DNA from 4 places in the Paenibacillus sp. BIHB 4019 genome. Region 4 is predicted to be linked to each of the others. Evidence: riboswitches for the same ligand, from Rfam matches in the RefSeq annotation. Region 4 holds a riboswitch; each other region holds the start of a gene.
What was found. Region 4 has a riboswitch for cyclic di-GMP ahead of BBD42_RS25410 (non-ribosomal peptide synthetase). Riboswitches for the same ligand answer to the same signal wherever they lie in the genome.
Positions count from the first base shown of each region.

Region 1: another riboswitch for cyclic di-GMP. It lies ahead of BBD42_RS28695 (methyl-accepting chemotaxis protein); the one in region 4 lies ahead of BBD42_RS25410 (non-ribosomal peptide synthetase).
Region 2: another riboswitch for cyclic di-GMP. It lies ahead of BBD42_RS07875 (glycoside hydrolase family 26 protein); the one in region 4 lies ahead of BBD42_RS25410 (non-ribosomal peptide synthetase).
Region 3: another riboswitch for cyclic di-GMP. It lies ahead of BBD42_RS15005 (transglutaminase-like domain-containing protein); the one in region 4 lies ahead of BBD42_RS25410 (non-ribosomal peptide synthetase).

Region 1 is NZ_CP016808.1:6,598,294-6,601,398, forward strand. Features, by position in the region: gene BBD42_RS28695 (methyl-accepting chemotaxis protein) at 146-1,852, opposite strand; cyclic di-GMP riboswitch class I at 2,006-2,089, opposite strand; gene BBD42_RS28700 (YrzA family protein) at 2,254-2,463, shown strand; tRNA gene BBD42_RS28705 (tRNA-Thr) at 2,578-2,653, shown strand; tRNA gene BBD42_RS28710 (tRNA-Pro) at 2,663-2,736, shown strand; gene BBD42_RS28715 (phytoene desaturase family protein) at 2,869-3,105, opposite strand, start outside.
Region 2 is NZ_CP016808.1:1,867,214-1,870,318, forward strand. Features, by position in the region: gene BBD42_RS07875 (glycoside hydrolase family 26 protein) at 375-1,322, opposite strand; cyclic di-GMP riboswitch class I at 1,408-1,496, opposite strand; cyclic di-GMP riboswitch class I at 1,578-1,665, opposite strand; gene BBD42_RS07880 (mannosyltransferase family protein) at 1,754-3,013, opposite strand; gene BBD42_RS07885 (glycosyltransferase family 2 protein) at 3,017-3,105, opposite strand, start outside.
Region 3 is NZ_CP016808.1:3,506,680-3,509,784, reverse strand. Features, by position in the region: gene BBD42_RS15010 (SdrD B-like domain-containing protein) at 1-472, opposite strand, end outside; gene BBD42_RS15005 (transglutaminase-like domain-containing protein) at 758-1,573, opposite strand; cyclic di-GMP riboswitch class I at 1,587-1,671, opposite strand; gene BBD42_RS14995 (hypothetical protein) at 2,032-2,493, opposite strand; gene BBD42_RS14990 (response regulator) at 2,695-3,105, opposite strand, start outside.
Region 4 is NZ_CP016808.1:5,851,399-5,854,503, forward strand. Features, by position in the region: gene BBD42_RS25410 (non-ribosomal peptide synthetase) at 1-1,317, opposite strand, end outside; cyclic di-GMP riboswitch class I at 1,388-1,475, opposite strand; gene BBD42_RS25415 (sensor histidine kinase) at 1,844-3,105, opposite strand, start outside.

The DNA.
Region 1 (3,105 bases), 750 kb from region 4:
GTTAGTGTCATATTTAAATAGTACACTAACATTCTGTTGTTGTAAAGAGCTGGATAAAAAAAGGCTGCCTCCAATCGCCCACGGGCGCTGAAAGCAGCTATGCCATTGTTGCTATTCCCTTTTCCAAGCCGCTCTAAAGGCTAGCTTACACCTTGAATACAGCCGCTTTTTCGCGCAAATTAGTGGAAGAACCCTGCAGTTTCTCAGCCAGCTCTTGAAGCTGGATCGATACCTCGAACTGATCTTCGGACATACCGCTCATCTGCTCCATTTTGCCATTTACCTCGGAGGAGGTTTGCAGCAGCTTGTCAACTGAGCCAACAATATCGGTAATGCCTTTTGTAATTTCATCAATGCCGACCGAAATTTCGCCCATTTGCTCGGACAATACGCTGCTTTGGTTTTCCAGACCATTAAACATTTCGCTAGCTGTCACCGATGCCTGCTTCGTCGTTTCAATCACTTCCGAGAAGCTGCTCAAGCTTTGGCTGCTGTCTGCAAAATCGTTCTGAATAAGCTTAAGCTCCTTCGTAATATCTTTGGAAATGATATCCGTCTGGCTCGACAGCTTGCGAATTTCCTCCGCTACTACAGCAAAGCCTCTGCCATGCTCGCCTGCACGCGCCGATTCAATCGAAGCATTCAGCGACAATAAATTCGTCTGTGTGTTCAAATCCTGAATGCCGCCCAAAAACTTCGTTACATTATTGTAGCGTTCATTGATTCGGTCGAAGGACTCGGTAACACGGGCAAATTGCTGCACCGTCTGATTCACCATCTGCACAACGCCCTTCATATCGGTGGAGCCAGTGCGCGATGACTCTCTCATTTCTTTCATATCGCGATTAATATATTCGGTTGAAGCCGCAATTTGCTGCGAGCTTGCCGATATTTGCTCCGTTACGGCCGAGATCGAAGTTGCATCATCATACTGGGTCATCAAAATCGTTTTGCCGTTTCCGATCTCCTCCTTCACCTGCTCGGAAGCGTTCTGATTGCGAACAATCATATCGCCCATATTGCGCGAGGCTTGCAGAACAACCGTGCTTACATCCATAGTCGAACGAAGGGTGTCACGAAGCGCACTACCCATTTGCGCCAGCGAGCGGTCAATTTGACCAAATTCATCTTGGCGATCCAGCTTCTCATCATAGGTGAAATCGTTATTCTGATACGCGGCAATACGCTTCGTTAAACCAACGATGCCTTTTTTTACGTTCCGGCTTAATGAATACGACATGAGGAACGGCAGTACTGCCAGCAAAACAATATTGATGATAATGATCGTATTTGCAGCTGCGATACTTTTATTTAATGTCTCCTGTGTAGCGACCGTATCTACTTCCAGCCAATTTTCTACTGTTTCATTCGCAAAGCTAAGAACAATCGTATATGTACTGACAAGCTGTTTGACCTTGGCGGAGCGGTCTTCAATGGTGAGCAGGCTGTGATTGCCGTTTTCTTTATTAAGCTGCTCCAGTGCAAGGCCAAACACATTGCCTTGGTTCGAATAGGCGGTGCCGTTATCCCCATGAGGATATTTTTCATCCAGGTACGCTAGTGTAACCTTCAATTTTTCTACCCGCTCGGGCATCGACTTAAGTGCCAAGTTGATTCCATCGTCGCCGGTGCTGCCGTTTTCTACGGCATCAATCATCGAAAGCAGCGTGCGCAGCATCGAATCCGATATCCCTTGATATTCTTTTTTGGCCTCCTGAAGCTCATTGGAAGCTTTCACTGCACTTCTAACCGAAGCATTTTGCATAAAAATCCACCCGCCAGCGACGACGTTGAACAAGGTGATTAATGAAGTGATAAACAACAGCTTCGTTGTAACCTTTTGTTTCTTCAAGAAATCAGAAATCCTTGATGTCCATTTTAACCATTTTGCCTCTCTCAATCGGTTAATCATCATTTTCTCTCCATCTCTCCTATTACACTGAAAAAACAAAAGCTATCCAATCACCGCCACGAATTGAACAGCTGAATCAGCCTATAGTCCTGTACCGGTGGTTTGGCTGCCATAGTTCAATACCTTAGGCCCATAACTTTGCGCCCTTATTTTTCAATAAGTTTGCCTTTTTCAGTATGTAATTTTCTATTTATTTCGACACTTTTAAAGTATAATTTAGGAAAACCTTTTTGTAAATTATAAAAAGCGAGATTATCTGACATGATACTTTGAAACTAGTGCCTAACAACGTTATAATATTAGCGAATGCTAGCTATTAAAGAGATTTTAGGGGGGACAAGATGGATTTTCGACTGGATTTAATTGAGGATAAAATCGAATTTTTTGAGGCTTTTGACTTACGAACGCTGGAAAAGCACATTGACCAGCAAATTGAAGCGAATAAAGCACTGCTATTACAAGTTCATGCGATTAGTCATCATGCCGTGTTTCATCCCGATCGCGGGAAAATGCTGTACAGCGCAGTCGTTCATTTTAAAGTTAAAAAATAGGCCAATTCGGGCATTTGACCGCTGCCCGAATTTTTTTCAAAAAAATTTAAAAAAGGTATTGCATCCTCCTAAAGTTCTGTGGCATAATACATCTTGTGTCCGATACATAACCGCGCCGTTGTAGCTCAATTGGTAGAGCAACTGACTTGTAATCAGTAGGTTGGGGGTTCAAGTCCTCTCGACGGCACCATTTTTTTCCCGGGACGTAGCTCAGCTTGGTAGAGCACCTGGTTTGGGACCAGGGGGTCGCATGTTCAAATCGTGTCGTCCCGATATTTCATAAGTTGTTTCAAGCAGGCCCTCTAACTTAGAAGGGTTTTTTATTTTTTTCATTTAAGAAAAGCCGCGCTTAGCTGGAAGTTTTGCTGCCCCCGCTAAGCGCGGCTTTTCTTTTGCCCAATAGATTCATGAATGATGCTGCCGAATCATCGCCTCTGCGGTGAGCAGCCCCGACAGAGCAACCATCGGCGTTCCCCCGCCGGGATGGGTCGTTCCGCCCGCAAACCATAGTCCGCGCAAATCCGCACGATTGGACGGCCGCAAAAATGTCTGCTTTGCTGAGTTCGAGGAAATGCCATAGATCGCGCCGCGAAATGCCGACGTATCCCGCTCCAAATCCTCCGGTGTATACGAAGCAAGCTG
Region 2 (3,105 bases), 3.3 Mb from region 4:
AATAACCCCAATCCTTTGCGCTCTATTTATTCGCCATAATTCCATTCCTTTTCTGACTAATCTACAACATGGATTGACTATACTGTCTATTTTCGCTGTCGATATTTGTTAAATCGGCCGGAAATATGATATTTTTGGCGGCTAAGGCTCAAATTCAAAGTTATCTTATCACAATCCTTGCCCCTTTAAAAGTTAATTTTTCTTCTTAACATCGTAATCTCATTGGCAAAAGTGTAGAAAAAAAGCGAAAAAACTCTAATTTTACGCGGTTTACGCGAAATTAGAGTTTTTTCAGAATACCTATTTAGTATTATATCAGCCATTGTTTGATAGAGTTGAAACCAGGACTTAACTACTAGCCCAGTCTAGTTCTATTAAAGCGTTTTTTGCAGCGTTTGGTAAGCGCTCAGGCTATCAGCCGACGAATCGATATGCCAGTCCAGCTCTTTGTTTTCGTTGAACCAGATCAGGCCTTTAATTTGGCTGTACGCTGGCGATTGAACTTGATTCATCGCATCAATAACCCACTCGTTTTTGCTGCCGCCGCTTTCTGTTGTGCCAGTTTCAGCGATAATGATCGGCTTGCTCGACATGCTTGTCAACGCTTTGTACGAAGCGTAGAACACGTCGTTAAAGCTTCTCCACGAGCTCCACGATTCTTTCGTTCCAAAGTTGTAGCCATCGATCGAAAGCAGGTCTACGTAAGCATCACCTGGGTACATAGCTGTAAACGATGCGTTTTTGCCAACATTTTCAGCGTTTACGTTGTACATGAATTTCACATTCGTTGCGCCTTGCTCTCTGAAAATCGTAACGACACGTTGGAATGCCGCTTTGTAAGTCTCGTTTGTGTTAACTGTGCTGTCGCCAACGCCCCAGCCGTACCAGTTGCCATTGCCTTCGTGGAAAATGCGAAGCCAAATTTCAGGGTTTTTGTTAGCTGCTTGCCAGTTAACCAGTTGTTTTGCCGTTTGTTTCAGGTAAGCGTCTACTACGCCTCTATTTATATCAGCAGTCGAATATTCTTTGTAATTTTTATTTTTAAACTCAAGGGTAAGTAGGTTAATCGAACCATTATTATTTACATAGTCCATAAAGCCCTTCCATTCATTAATCCCTTGGTTCGAGTTGACAAAAGTATGTACAACATCTTGGTGTCCACCAATCAGTTCCTCGTAAGCAGCGATGTTGTTCAAGCTTTGGTTCGGCCAAGTGCCGATCCATGCTCCGTTGTAAAAGTTGGTTTTTGCGCTAGCAGGGAGTGCCCAGAGTAATGTCGATGCGAGCATAAGGAGTGTAAGAGCGAATTTTGTAGTTTTCATAGTAAGTTCCTCCCCTGAGCGAATGATGGTACGTGGTCCGAAGAACACGCCACACCTTCATCAGGCAAAGGAGGCTATGTCGGGCTTCGGCAGCTGGCGAGCATATCCTGTTAAAGGATGAAGCCCCTGTAGCTTTGCGCACATCAGGTTTCCCTGAGTTTGCCTTTTCGTGCTTGTAAGCAATAAAAAAAGATAGTCCCTGCTCCCGAAAGAACAAAGTCTACCTTGATTAATAAAGGAAGAATCGATGTTGAATTCGGTAGCTGGCGAGCATATTCCGTTAGGAATGAAGCCCCTGTAGCTTTGCGCACATCAGGTTTCCCTGAGTTTGCCTTTTCGTTAAACGATCTAGGTATAAAGTACGAGCTAAAGTAATATGGTGCTATTGTACACCTTAAGCGCAAATTTCGTCAATTTATTTTTTCATAAATTTATACAACGAAAAAATATCCATTAAAGTAGCAAATCGCATACACAATATGAAGCAGGAAAAACATCATGAAATAAAACATTTGCAGCGCCTTATTATTTTTCAGCACATCCGCAAAATAAAGGTAAAAGGGGAACGCCACCATGACATAACGTGGAATGCTCTGCAAAAATTCGGCGCTGGCGAACGGAATGAGCATAAGCAGCAAACCATAGGCAAAAAACAGCCATTCATGAGCATTACGGCGAATATCTTTCCAGCGCATAATAAGAAAGGCAGCAAAAATGACGAGGACGGCATTCGCGATAATAAAGGCAAGCAGGCCATTTTCCCAGCCGCCATTTCCTGAGAAATAAGGCTTTTGGAGAAAATGAATATAGTTCGAGAACGGAGCAACCGTCTTGCGATACCAGTTGATGCTTTGCTCGGTAATCGGAGCCAGCATATCGCCAGTAAGCCATTTCATGTACAACAGATAACCGGCTAGCGGCAGCGCCGAAATGATTGCATAGCCTAAATACTTCGTGTCCTTCCACTTGAAACGGTACAGCCTGTGTTCGATCAACAGCGTACCCACAACGAAAAACAAGTTGACGAAGCCCAAGTTGCGCGTCACAGCGGACAAGCCCCCGAACAGAAACGCGAGAAAATATCGTTTTTGCATCGCATAATAGACGGTCATTAACGATAGCATGAGGAACAGGCTCTCTGTATAAGGCACGGCATAGAAGATGGCGGTCGGAAAAATGAGCAGCAGCAGCACCGCGACTTGGGCATGCTCCTGTTTCAGCCCTCTTTTTAAACAAATGCCATAAAAATAAAAAAGCGATACGAGCAAAAACAAATTCGATAAAACCGATCCTACGACTGTCGCATCGTATTTAGAAATAGACTCCACCAAAAAGACTAACAAAGGGTATAAAGGAAAAAAAACCCAATTTGCACTAGGATGCGATTCGTTGATGTTATACGTATCATAGCCATTTTCGGCAATTCCCAAATACCATACGCTGTCAAATTTCCTTAGATCCTCGAAGCTCGGCTTCTTCAGCTGTGAAATATCCGTCTGGATCGAGAGCTGGCTCGATGTAAAATCATGCCCCTGCACGACCGTATAGTCTGGCGGAATTTGATAGTTCGGGAACAGATTCATGCCGAGAAAGCCTGCAAAATAAAGCAATATTCTCGTTATGACAAACAAGGATAATAGGAAGATCAAAACTTGCGTATTCGATTTTGCTTTAAGCAGCAGCGATTCCATTCGTCACCTCGTCTCTTGTAATTGCTGCGTTTTCGTTTCCACCGGCACAGCGTTATGCAGCACGGTTTCTACGAAGTATTTCGGCCGTTTCT
Region 3 (3,105 bases), 2.3 Mb from region 4:
CCGATGCCGTTGTACTTTCTGCTGAATCAACGAGTGTAATCGTCGCCGTATTCGTCGTAGGCACAACCGAGCTTGAGCCAGTCGGCTTCGCTTTCACGGGAATTTCCAGCTTCACTGAAGTACCGGAAGGCAATGGATGTGCATTGACGGTTAGCGTTTGGCCGTTTTTCGTATCCCAGCCTCCGTCCTCCCAGCCATCTACAATTTCAAACTGTGCCGGTACTGTATCAACAATCGTTACATTCTTACCGACATGAGTCGCTCCATCTGCCTGATACAAGATCGTATACTTGAAGGTATCTCCTACATTAACGGTGCTCACACTGGCTGTCTTTGTAAAAGTCAGCCCTGTAATCGGGCCTGCTGCCTGTGCGGGTGCTGCGAATGGCTGTAATGCAGCTTGCAGCAGCAAAACGAGCAGCATGATCCAGGAAATCTTGTGCCTGATCGCTCTCTGTCTACTTGCGGGCATCTCATCAATCCTCTCTTTTTCTCTATCTCCTCTAGTTGCTCTCTTGTTGTGAATACCGATCATGCCTAGTACAAAAGCATTACCTTACGAATACCACGTCTTTTTCCATCCTCTTCCTCCTTATATTCAAATAAGAAAATTATATCCAGCCAAACTGTACAAAAACTTTACAAGCCTCCCCTTCACTCGTCAGCCTAAATAACAGCAAAAAAAGCTTCATCCATCCCTTAAAGGATAGACGAAGCTTCTGTGTGTACCTATTGAGTTTTATGTGTTTATTTCCGTTTAATAAACTTTAGCAGCCGTATAACGCGAGCTGTCTTTAATCATTTTGCCCGCTTTCTTGCTGTTCTTCAGGCCAGCATCAAGCGTCGTATCGATTGTGATCCATTTGCCGTCCAAATATACTTCATTCCAGGCATGATAATTCGATACATCGGACGCTTTGCCTGTCACCATCTTGGCCGGAATGTCCAAGCTGCGAAGCATGCCCGCCATTAATGCAGCATAGCCGTAGCAAATATCTTTCTGCGAATTAAATGTACGATCGATTTGAGGCAAATAATCGTTAGTCACCTTAGCCGCGAGCTGATGATCGTAAGAAATATTCGCTACAATGTAATTGTAAACCGCCGTTACCTTCTCGGTATCCGTCTTTGCACCCTTAGTCAGTTCCAATGCTTTCTTAACCGCTTTGCTGTTGCTGCTCCAATCAATATTTTGAATGGAGTTCAAATAGACGAGGCTGCTGTCACTCAAATTCAAGGTAACTTTGCCTGTTTGAACTGCTCTATATTTATTGGTTCCACTTACGTTTTCCAATAATGTAATCGTATAATCTCCATTGCCCAGTTGAAGCGCGAACCACTCTTCTGTCTGGCTTGCCCGGAGCGCATACGTATAATTTTTGCCGTCTTTGGCTACAACCAGCCTTGTATCTACACCCGACTTGACCTCATAACGAATACCGATGCTTCCTTTATCCACATTGGATTCATCGAGCCAGCTTGTCCCAGCTGCTGCTGCCACTTGAGCAGTTGCTTGAGGGAACACGGACAGAAGCAATGCAAGCAAAATCATAACCGTTAAACTTTTGCGCATAAAAAAAACTCCCTTCGGTGGCTAGGCTGCCATCTAATAATAGAGAAGGCCCTTTAGCTTTGCGTCCCTGCCTTTCGACAGGTTTGCCGTTATCGTGTAAAGTTTTGTAAGTGGTGTTAGGTAGAAAAACTACCTTATATTAAACTATGATTATCTCTAGTATATACCCATTATTTGCAATAAACAATACGTTAAACCTTTTTTTATTTCCAGGCTGAGGCTTGTATTTTCTGGTTTTTCTTCTTCCATCTCCGCTTTAACCGTTTCATAAAAGGCTCTTCCTTCCGCTCTTTAAGCATGCCCTTTACGTCTCTTAGCAGGAGCATATACCGCATTTCATCTTCGTGCTTCAAGCTTTGAAATTCTTTCAAATGTTCCGCGCCCATCTCACTTCAACTCCATCATGCGTTTTATCAATCCTATGTCGGTTGATAAAATTCCGATACCCGAAACAGCGATTAGCTGCTTTTGACCGTGTAAAATTTTTGGAATCTCCAAAACTTCCTTGGTCCTGTCGACAAATAAAGCCACGCAAAAAAATCACGAATACCATCATCTACGATTCCCTCATTATAACGATAAAGCTGACGCTGGTAGTTTAGGCGGCAGATCTCCACCCCGTCCCACCAAAAAGAAAACGTGTTCCGCTTATCATCATGCTCCAGAGTAATCATAAATTTCCCTTCCGAAAGCTGAAAATACTGCTTGTCATAAAAAAACAAAGGCCCCTCAGAAGTAGCTGTAATGCCAATGAAATGACCTCTATGATGGGTATAAAAGCCACGAACGATGGTGTAATCGGTCATTTGATGCAAATTCAGCTGTCGTAGGTGCTGGGCTCCCTCGCTTATACAGCAAGCCAGCTCAGGATAGCGAAAATGGCGAATGACGTTCATTTGCCGCTTCCCGGTTATCATCATCTTCTTCAACCATTCCTTTTGGACATGCTATTTTTTTGAAAATGAAGCTCATAAAGCTTGTCCGTCTCCATTTTCACCTACTCCTCTATTATAAATAGGGCATCTCTACAATTTCTCGACAAAATCTCTGTTTAATCTCGCAAAACTTACAAAATAATAGGCCGCATAGAATATTGAATTTTTATTCCTCCGACAGCCAGTCTACAAACTATTAACGCCGCTTTTCCAATCTTTGTACCATTCTGTAATGTAGGCGCTTGGCTGCTCATTCAATTCCTCCATCAGCGCGGCGGTTAAAGCATGGTACTGCTGATTAACCATAAGATGATTCCCTTTAGACGCATACAGCTGCATTAAGGCAAAATAAGCCTCTTCCGCCTGCGCATGCTCCTCGATAATTCGAATATATCCAGCAATCGCTTTATCCAGCTGGCCATGCTCGACATGCCAAGCTTCCAAGCGGTAGGAAGTATTCAGCCACAGACGCTTCAGGCGCTGGCGTTCGCTCTCCGCCCACCAATAATCATAATCCTTTAAATAATCGCCTCGATAAAAATTCATAGCCTCCTCGTATTCCGCAAGGGTTGCCGCCGCTAGCGGCGGTGCAGCAGC
Region 4 (3,105 bases):
ACAAATCTCCAGCTCGCCAATTGCTTTTGCGGGATCATTGAGCGCATCTTCAAGCAAAACGAGGATGCCATTGTAAATATGATCCACTTCTTCCTTCGCAAACAGCTCTGTACGGTAATCCATGTCTATCGTTATCTGGCTTGTATCCCAGCGCTCCTTCACATGGATGGAAATATCATTGACTTCATGCTCGCTGAATAGAGGTTCGATTATGAACGACAAGCCCTCCTTCTGCTCCCAATTCATCACCTGGTATTCGAGTGATAAGCCAAATAATCTTCCTGCCTGACCATGAAGCTCCCGTAAATCATTCACCAGCACATTATAGGGGTATTTCTGATGGCGAATAAGCGTTAGTTGATCCTTCATCCGCTGCTGCACAAAACGGAGAAAATCTTGACTCTCATCGACATATGCGCGCATTGGAATGGTGGAGACAAACATGCCAAGCATCTGCTTTTCCTTCTTGCTCGTCCGATTTCCCATAAACGTTCCAAGTACTGCTTCCTGCTCCCCTGTTATCCGGTACATATAGATGTACAGAAGCGACAGAAACAAAGACAGCATGCTCACGCTGTTATCCTTGCAGAAATGCTGAAGCTTGTGCTGGAGCGGCTGCGGAAGCACTTGTGAAAACCGCGCTGCTTCCGTACGTATGCGATTGATGTCACATTGCTTTAGCGATGTGGACTCTGGAAGAGCCTTGAACTGCATATTCCAATAATTTTTATCCTTCTGAAAGCGATCGGACTGTTCATATTCCAGCTCGCTTTCTATGTAATCCGCATACGAAATTTGCTGCGGCAGCAGCTTGCCGCTATCAAGTACCAGTTCCAGGTAGCCGTCAATAATTTGGTTCCCCATTAAGACGTTCGAGATGCCGTCAGAAATAATATGGTGGATTTTGGAGAACAGCCAAATCTCCCTGCTGCTTATTTTGAATAGACGAAAATAAAATAAAGGACTATCATAAAGCGGCATTGGTGTACGCGCCTCTGCCTGCCCCCAAGCCATAATAGCTTCCATGTCTCCAGCTTCGCTGAAATCAGCCGTTTCTAGTTCAAATGGTGCATATTCAGCTATATATTGCTTGGGCTCTTCACCGCTGCTGCCACTCCCGGCTATTCTAAGCCTCAAAGCATCATTGCTGCGAACAACCTGCTGGATTACGTTTATAAGCCTGGTGTTATCCATTCCCTCATGCGATCTAAGCTTGAGAAACCCGCTCAAATTGGCCATACTGGTCCCGGGGTAAAACTGCTCGGTATACCAAATTCGTTTTTGCGCATGTGTTAATGGATAATAAAAACGTTTCATCTAATTACCCCCAATAACTTGTTTTGATAAATAAAAAACTGCCCGGATGTTGGACAGTCTGCTCCCATTTTCCGGCAACCTGTCAACCGTAGCATCGTCTGATGCCTTAGGCCATGGCTTTGCGTCCCTATGTTTCCATAGGTATGCCTTTATCCATTTTATGTTTGTTTTATTCCATTCCTAATCTATAAACAATCCATTCGGCAAATAGTTACGTTTTTTTACATTTTTTTATATTTTCATTCGACAAAAAGTTTTTGGGAGAGGGGTCCTATGAAAATGAAGAGGATGAAAGTCTATGGGAGGAATCGAAACGGGGCTTGGCTAGAACGAAATAACCCTGCGCAGATGAATTCGCGGATTAATAAGGAGGATATACCCATGACTGAGCCACAGTTCTCATAGATAATAGCAATTTGCTGCTTTAAATCTAGCTGTGCAGATTCATCTTCTTTAATTCGTTAAACTATGAAAATTTTAAAGCAAAAAAACCGCCATTTAGGCGGCATGGCGGCATATTGGTTATTCATTTACGATGCAATGTAAAAAAGAAGCTTGTTCCCCTATCGTTCGATTCGACCGCAATCGTCTCCTTTAATTGCGTGAGAATTTCCTTGGCGAGCGAAAGCCCAAGCCCCGTTCCCATTCCCGTGTGCGACTTGTCAGACTTATAAAAACGGTCAAACACGTAAGGGAGCTCCTCTTCGTCGATTCCAATACCCGTATCAGAAATCGAAATCGTAATGGCATCCTCTTCCCAAGTCGCATTCAGGATGACCGAACCATCCGGTTCCGTAAATTTCAAGGCATTATCCAGCAAAATAGTGAGCACTTGTTCTACCCGATCCGCATGCCCAAAAAAATCCGGCATCGTGGAAGCTTGCTTCGTAATTATAAAATGAACCCCCATTTCTTCTGCAAGAACGGAAAAGCGGCCGTGCACTCTTTCTATGATGGGTTTTGCCTGAATCACTGATTTCATCATAGCAGACGAGCCCGATTGCAGCCGGGAGAGCTCCAGCATGTCGTCGATTAGCCGCTGCAGTCGAATGGATTCACGCAAAATCGCATGATAAAACCGTTGCTTTCCTTCCTCGTCATGAAGCATTTGATCACAAAGTGTTTCACTCATAGCACGAATTGATGCCAGCGGCGTTCTGAGCTCATGCGTAACATTTGCAACATAATCGCGCCTTACTTGCTCTAATCGTACAGCTGCTTGATGGTTGTGTTCCAATTTGGATGTTAATATGTTCAACGAATGAGAGAGTTCCCCTAATTCGCCATAACCGTTCTCAGGAACTCTAACCTCATAATTTCCGCTTGCCATCGCTTCGGATGCATGCGTCATAACCCGTATTGGCATTAACATAGGTTTGATGATTCGATAAATAATATAAAGCGTGAGGATAAGAGCCGTGCTGGCCGACAAAGCTAACGTAAAATAAAACCCTGTCCGAGCGCTAGTAAAATCTGAAACGGGCTTCAGTAGAAAAAGGCCGCCGATTACATGACCGCTGCTCCTGATAGGCTCACCAATAACAATCGAATAACCACCCATCTCATCGGACTGCGTTATTGTCGCAACTTGAGCTCCCGTAAGAACCTTGCTAATGAAAGGTTTCACCACCGTGTGGATGTCCGCCTCCGAGAAAGGAAGCTGCGGCTTCATGTCAGCAATCAAATCATGCTCCAACACGTCCATTTCTTTGGAATAAAGATCGAAAGCTTTAAGAATAAAGCCTTGATCCTTTAAGTAAGTAGAAGCATGTCCACCCGCCCCAATCT